DNA from 2 places in the Streptomyces sp. SLBN-8D4 genome. Region 2 is predicted to be linked to the other one. Evidence: riboswitches for the same ligand, from Rfam matches in the RefSeq annotation. Region 2 holds a riboswitch; the other holds the start of a gene.

Region 1 (3,393 bases), 5.0 Mb from region 2:
CCTGGGCCCGCGCGGTGGTCTCGTCGCACGCGAGGGACACGTGGTCGGCGTCGACGAGGTGCAGGTTGACGCCGTTCCGGCGCGCCGCGGAGACGATCTCGGCGGCCCTGGCCGGCACCCGCACGGTCAGCGTGTCGAAGTAGGACCCGTGCACGACCTCGACCCCACCGGCCGTCAGCCCCGCGGCGAGGACGTTCGCGTACCGGTGCGTCCGCCGCGCGATGCCCTTCAACCCGTCGGACCCGTGGTAGACGGCGTACATCCCGGCCATGACCGCGAGCAGCACCTGCGCGGTGCAGATGTTGCTGGTCGCCTTCTCCCGGCGGATGTGCTGCTCACGCGTCTGCAGCGCCAGCCGGTAGGCCTTGTCGCCGTCGGCGTCCACGGACACGCCCACGAGCCGCCCGGGCAGGCTCCTGGCGAACTTCTCCTGTACGGCCATGTATCCGGCGTGCGGGCCGCCGAAGCCCATCGGCACACCGAACCGCTGCGTGGTACCGACCGCGATGTCCGCCCCGAGCTCACCCGGCGACTTCAGCAGGGTCAGCGCGAGCAGATCGGCGGCGACGGTCACGAGAGCGCCGAGCTCGTGAGCCTGGTCGATGAGCGGCTTGATGTCCCGTACGACTCCGGAGGCGCCGGGGTACTGGACCAGCACGCCGTTGATCTCACGCCCGGCGATCTCGGCCGGGATCCCGTCGCTGAGGTCGGCGACCACGACCTCCAGGCCGGTCGGTTCGGCACGGGTCTCGATCACGGCGATGGTCTGCGGCAGCACGTCGGCGTCGACGAGGAAGAGCCCCTTCTTGTTCTTCCCCATGCGGCGGGACAGTGCCATGGCCTCGGCCGCCGCGGTTCCCTCGTCGAGCAGCGAGGCACCGGAGGTCGGCAGCCCGGTGAGCTCGGCGACCATGGTCTGGAAGTTGAGCAGAGCCTCGAGCCGTCCCTGCGAGATCTCCGGCTGATACGGCGTGTAGGCCGTGTACCAGGCCGGGTTCTCCATGACGTTGCGCAGGATGACGGGCGGAGTGAAGGTGCCGTAGTACCCGAGTCCGATCATGGAGTCGAGCACCTGGTTGCGGTCGGCCAGCGACCGCAGCTCGGCCAGCACCTCGGCCTCGGTGCGCGCACGGGGCAGTTCCAGCGCATCGGCGTTCTTGATCACGTCGGGTACCGCGGCGGCGGTCAGCTCGTCGAGCGAGCCGTAGCCGACCTGGGCGAGCATCTTGGCCCGGGCTTCATGATCCGGACCGATGTGACGCTGCTCGAACGGGATCCCCTGCTCGAGCTCTGCGAGCGGAATGCGGTGGGCGGTCATTGCGGAGGCCTCCTGGTCTGACGCGACCTTCGAGGGGTACCCCGGCGCGGGTACCCCGACGGCCTCCCCCTCTGTCATCTCGACCTGAGAGCTTCACCGGCCGCCCGAAGGCCGCCGGCTTTCACCGTCGGTGAGAGCGGAAGCCGTCGACACCCGCCCTGCTTTCCAGAGTGACCTCGTCCGTGCGGTACGTGAGCCTGAGAGATTCCGGGGAGGATTTGCTCCTTCGGCGCCTCCGATGGTGTCCGGAGGACTCTCCCGCGCGGGGTCAGCAGCCGCTCGCAAGCCTACCAGCGAGGCCACCGCACGGGTCTTCGAGTGGCCGCACACCCCGATGTGCTCTTTCGTAGTGCTTACGACCGCTTCGGATGAGTTGCGACCAAGTGGAGGGCACGTGCAGACCGACATCGATCCGCGCAACCTGATCGGCCGCAAGGCGTTCGACCGCAACGGCACCAAGATCGGCACCGTTGACGAGGTCTACCTCGACGACGCGACGGGCGTGCCGGAATGGGCCGCCATACGCACCGGCCTCTTCACCCGGGACGCCTTCGTCCCCCTGGAGCCGAGCGAACTGGTCGACGGCTCCCTGCACGTCCCCTTCGACCGCACCCTCATCAAGGACGCCCCCGACTTCGGCGTGGGCCGCCACCTCTCCCCCGACCAGGAACTCCAGCTCTACCACCACTACGGACTCGACCTGGCCACACCACCGGCACTCCCGGACCGGGACTTCGGCAAACTGGCGGGCACGGAGGACGTGGAGGCCTGACCACCGCGCTCTCCCCGCCCCGAGGCCGCCTCGCCCCCTGCCCAGCCCCTGCCGGACGCCCAGCCCCGCGAGGCGGGCGGTGGGCCCCGGCCCAGCCCCCGCAGCCGAGCGGTACCGACGAAGGCCCTGCAGGACCGACGCCAGGCCGGCCGTGAGCGCCGCCCCGAACCACCCGCCTCCGACCCACCGCAATCCAGCAGCACCCGCCCCACACCAGACCGAGATCCCGCCCGACCGACACCAGGGCGCGCCCAACTCGCTGTCCGTGCTCAGCCGACACCCGCCCCGACCCCGCCGGCCGGTCCACCCGGACGCTTCCCATGCCCCGCTGCTCCACCCCGATTCCGACAAGCACCCTGCCCCCCGCACCCGCCCCAGCCCGGCCTGGCGGAGCCACCCGCACCCGACGACGAGCCCGTCACGGAGGGCACGGACGGGCACCCATCACCTCAACCAACGGCAACGGCTCGGCCGACTCCAGCGCAGGGTCATCGACAAGAAACGTCCGCACCCGCCCCGGCTCCGAATCCGGCGTCTCGAACCGCACGGTCACCCGCCCCAGCCCGCTCCCCTGCACCCACCCGTGCCCGTACTCGGCGTGCCGGACGTCATGCCCGGCAACCCACCGCCGCTCGACCACCACGTCCCGCTCCTCGGCAGGGACGTCGTCAGCCACCTCCTCGACGGCATGGTCCAACCTCTCCCCCGCAGCCTGCGCGAACAGGTCCTCCTGCGTGAAGTCGGCAAGCCCGGACACCCCCACCCCCAGCAACCGCACGCCCCCCGTCGAGTCGACGCCCTCCAGCAAACGCAGGGCGGCCTCCCGCACCACCGCGGGATCGTCCGTGGGCCCCCGCAGGGTCTCGGACCGCGTCAACGTCGAGAAGTCGTACCGCCGCACTTTCAACACGATGGTCCGCCCCGACAACCCGGCCCCCCTCAACCTGCGCACACACCGGTCCGCCAACCGCTGCACTTCGAGCCCCACCCGAACCCGGTCATGGATGTCCACGTCGTACGTGTCCTCCACCGACACCGACTTGGCCTCCCGCTCCGCCACCACGGCCCGCTCGTCCCGCGCCAGCGCCATGGCGTACAGCCCGTGCCCGTGCGCCTTCCCGAGCAGCCGTACGAGCTCGTCCTCCCCGGCCTCGACGATCTCGTCGACGGTATGGATCCCGGCCCGCCGCAGATGGTCCCCCGTCGCCGGCCCCACCCCCGGCAGGGTCCGCACCGACAACGGCCCGAGCAGCGCCCGCTCGGTGCCGGGCTCGATCACCACCAGCCCGTCCGGCTTGGCCTG
Region 2 (3,393 bases):
GGCATGTCGACCAGACCGGTCTCCGGGTCCACGTGGTACGCGACCACGTCGAACTGCTTGCCGGAGAAGTTCAGCCGCATCCCGTGGGTCAGGTGACCGCCGTGGGCGAGGTCGAGACCGAGGATGGTGTCGCCCGGCTGGGCCAGCGCGAACAGGGCGGCCTGGTTCGCGGAGGCACCGGAGTGGGGCTGCACGTTGGCGTACTCGGCGCCAAAGAGCTCCTTGACCCGGTCGATCGCGATCTGCTCGGCCACGTCGACGTGCTCGCAGCCGCCGTAGTAGCGGCGGCCCGGGTAGCCCTCGGCGTACTTGTTGGTGAGGACCGAGCCCTGGGCCTCCATGACCGCGAGCGGAGCGAAGTTCTCCGAGGCGATCATCTCGAGGGTGGACTGCTGACGGTCCAGCTCGGCGTCGACCGCGGCGGCGATCTCCGGGTCGAGCTCGTGCAGGGGCGTGTTCAGTGCGGACATCGGGTGCGGACTCCTCAGCCGGCGGAAAAGGCGGTGTACTCGTCGGCGGAGAGCAGGTCGGCCGGCTCCTCGGCGACGCGCACCTTGAACAGCCAGCCGCCCTCGAAGGGGGCGGAGTTCACCAGTGCGGGGTCGCTGACGACGTCCTCGTTGACCTCGGTGACCTCACCGGAGACGGGGGAGTACAGGTCGGAGACCGACTTGGTCGACTCCAGCTCGCCGCAGGTCTCGCCCGCGGTCACCGTGTCACCGACCTCCGGGAGCTGTACGAAGACGACATCGCCGAGCGCGTTGGCCGCGTGCTCCGTGATGCCGACCGTCGAGACGCCGTCCTCGGCGCCCGACAGCCACTCGTGCTCCTTGCTGTAGCGCAGCTGCTGGGGGTTGCTCATGGCCTGAATTCTCCTGTACGCGGGGGAGTGCTGGTGAAGGGGGGACTGCGGAGGGCGTGCGTGAGCAGCGACTCTGTGCCCAGCATCGCCTACGGCGACTACTTCTGGCGCTTGTAGAACGGCAGCGCCACGACCTCGTACGGCTCGTGGCTGCCCCGGATGTCCACACCGACACCGGTCGTGCCGGGCGTCGCGTGCGCGGCGTCGACGTACGCCATCGCGATCGGCTTGCCCAGCGTGGGGGAGGGGGCGCCGGAGGTGACCTCGCCGATCACCTCGCCGCCCGCGACGACCGCGTACCCGGCGCGCGGGACACGACGCCCCTCGGCGACCAGACCGACGAGGACGCGCGGCGGAGCGGCGGCGGCGCGCTCAGCAGCCTGCTGGAGTGCCTCCCGCCCGACGAAGTCCCCGTCCTTCTCGAACTTCACGACCCGCCCGAGCCCGGCGTCGAAGGGGGTCAGCTCGCGGGAGAGCTCGTGCCCGTAGAGCGGCATGCCCGCCTCAAGGCGCAGCGTGTCCCGGCAGGACAGCCCGCACGGGACCAGGCCGACGCCCTCGCCCGCCTTGGTCAGGGCCTGCCACAGCTCGACCGCGTGCTCCGGCTTCACGAACAGCTCGAAGCCGTCCTCGCCGGTGTACCCGGTGCGCGCGATCAGCGCCGGAACTCCGGCGACCGTGCCCGGCAGACCGGCGTAGTACTTCAGGCCGTCGAGGTCCGCGTCGGTCAACGACGCGAGGATCCCGGGGGACTCCGGCCCCTGTACGGCGATCAGGGCGTACGCGTCCCGGTCGTCGCGCACCTCGGCGTCGAAGCCGGCCGCGCGCTCGGTCAGCGCGTCGAGGACGACCTGGGCGTTGGAGGCGTTGGCGACCACCATGAACTCGGTCTCGCCCAGCCGGTAGACGATCAGGTCGTCCAGGATGCCGCCGTCGGCCTGGCAGATCATGGTGTAGCGGGCCCGGCCGACGCCGACGGAGGCGATGTTGCCGACGAGGGCGAAGTTCAGCAGCTGCGCGGCCTGCGGTCCGGTCACGGTGATCTCGCCCATGTGGGAGAGGTCGAAGAGCCCGGCTTTCGTGCGTACCGCGTTGTGTTCGTCGCGCTCGGAGCCGTACCGCAGGGGCATGTCCCAGCCGGCGAAGTCGGTCATCGTCGCACCGAGCGAGCGGTGCAGGGCGTCGAGTGCGGTGAGACGGGGTTCAGGACTGCTCATCGGACGGTCGTCTCCAAGGATCCCAGGACATGGGTGTGACGGGCGAGGTATTCCTCCCCATCTGTCATCGGAACCTGAGAGGTTCGCCATGAAGAACATGGCTTGCACCGTGGGTGGGGCCGCGTCGAGTGGGCGGCCCGCTTTTCAGATGTGCCTCGCCCGCGCGGTAACGGGGCCTGAGAGATTCAAGGGAGGGACTTGCTCCTTCGGCGCCCGGGTACACGTACCCGGGACTCTCCCGCGCGGATTCAAGCGGCCGGTATGCAGTTGGCGCGGACATCATTGCACGCCCCGGACGCCGACGGCAGGGCCGCACTGGCCCCTTCCTTTTGTAACTGCCTTGTGGCGGTACGCGTACAGAAACACGAGAGATCATCCATTACCTTCTCTTTACGCTCGGTGGGGAGGGGAACCCCGACCCCGGAGGAGGACGATGACGGTGAACAGGACCACGGCGTACGCGACGACCTCGGCCCTCGCGCTGCCCGAGCAGCCCGCGGTCCCGGCCGTCGAGGGCCGCGGCGCCCGCCCGGTCGTCCGTGACCTGCGCGACCGCGCCGGCCACAGCCCGCACGCCCTGCTCTTCGGCCCCGGAGACCTCGTCGTCATCACCGGCCTGCCGGGCAGCGGCAAGTCCACGCTGATGAAGCGCGCGGTCACGGGCATCCGGGTCGACTCCCAGGACACCCGCGACCGCTGGGACGCCCGGCTGTCCCGCTTACTGCCGTACGCCGTCTACCGCCCCCTGGTCCGGCTCGCGCACTACGCCGGACTGCGCCGCGCCCTGCGCTCCGGCGAGGGAGTCGTGGTGCACGACTGCGGGACGCAGGCCTGGGTGCGGGGCTGGCTGGCCCGCGAGGCCCGGCGCCGGGGCGGCACCCTGCATCTGCTGCTGCTCGACGTCACGGCGGACACCGCGCTGGAGGGCCAGCGCGAGCGCGGCCGGGGGGTCTCGCGGTACGCCTTCCTGCGGCACCGGGGGGCCGCCGCCCGGCTGATCCGCTCCGTGGAGGGCGGCGATCTGCCCCAGGGCTGCGGCTCGGCGGTGCTGATCGACCGGGACGCGGCGGACGTCCTGCGGCGGATCGGGTTCCCGGGCTGAGTCGCGAACCGCCCGCACCCGCTAGCCTTTCAGCCACATCAGTGGTTCACAGCAGGCGGTCAGACAGATGGACTTCCCAGCGGATCTTCCCGCGGACTTCCCGGCACACTCGGCACACACCCATCCGCACGGCGGCTGGCCCGGCAACGAGCTGGAGGAGGTGCTCTCGGCCTCCCTCGGCATGCCCTCGGCGGGCGGCCGGATCATCGAGG

What was found. A riboswitch is a leader RNA that binds a small molecule or an ion and turns the genes downstream of it on or off. The one in region 2 is predicted to bind glycine.
Region 1: linked by a shared signal. The riboswitch ahead of gcvP (aminomethyl-transferring glycine dehydrogenase) and the one ahead of gcvT (glycine cleavage system aminomethyltransferase GcvT) in region 2 are both predicted to bind glycine.

Annotation. Positions count from the first base shown of each region.
Region 1 covers NZ_JBMGQC010000001.1:8,122,665-8,126,057, reverse strand. Annotated here, with positions in the region: gene gcvP (aminomethyl-transferring glycine dehydrogenase) at 1-1,318, opposite strand, end outside; glycine riboswitch at 1,494-1,589, opposite strand; gene RKD20_RS36940 (PRC-barrel domain-containing protein) at 1,713-2,090, shown strand; gene RKD20_RS36935 (DNA polymerase IV) at 2,509-3,393, opposite strand, start outside.
Region 2 covers NZ_JBMGQC010000001.1:3,110,456-3,113,848, reverse strand. Annotated here, with positions in the region: gene glyA (serine hydroxymethyltransferase) at 1-470, opposite strand, end outside; gene gcvH (glycine cleavage system protein GcvH) at 485-862, opposite strand; gene gcvT (glycine cleavage system aminomethyltransferase GcvT) at 961-2,079, opposite strand; glycine riboswitch at 2,131-2,233, opposite strand; glycine riboswitch at 2,234-2,330, opposite strand; gene RKD20_RS13585 (AAA family ATPase) at 2,513-3,181, shown strand; gene RKD20_RS13580 (enhanced serine sensitivity protein SseB) at 3,249-3,393, shown strand, end outside.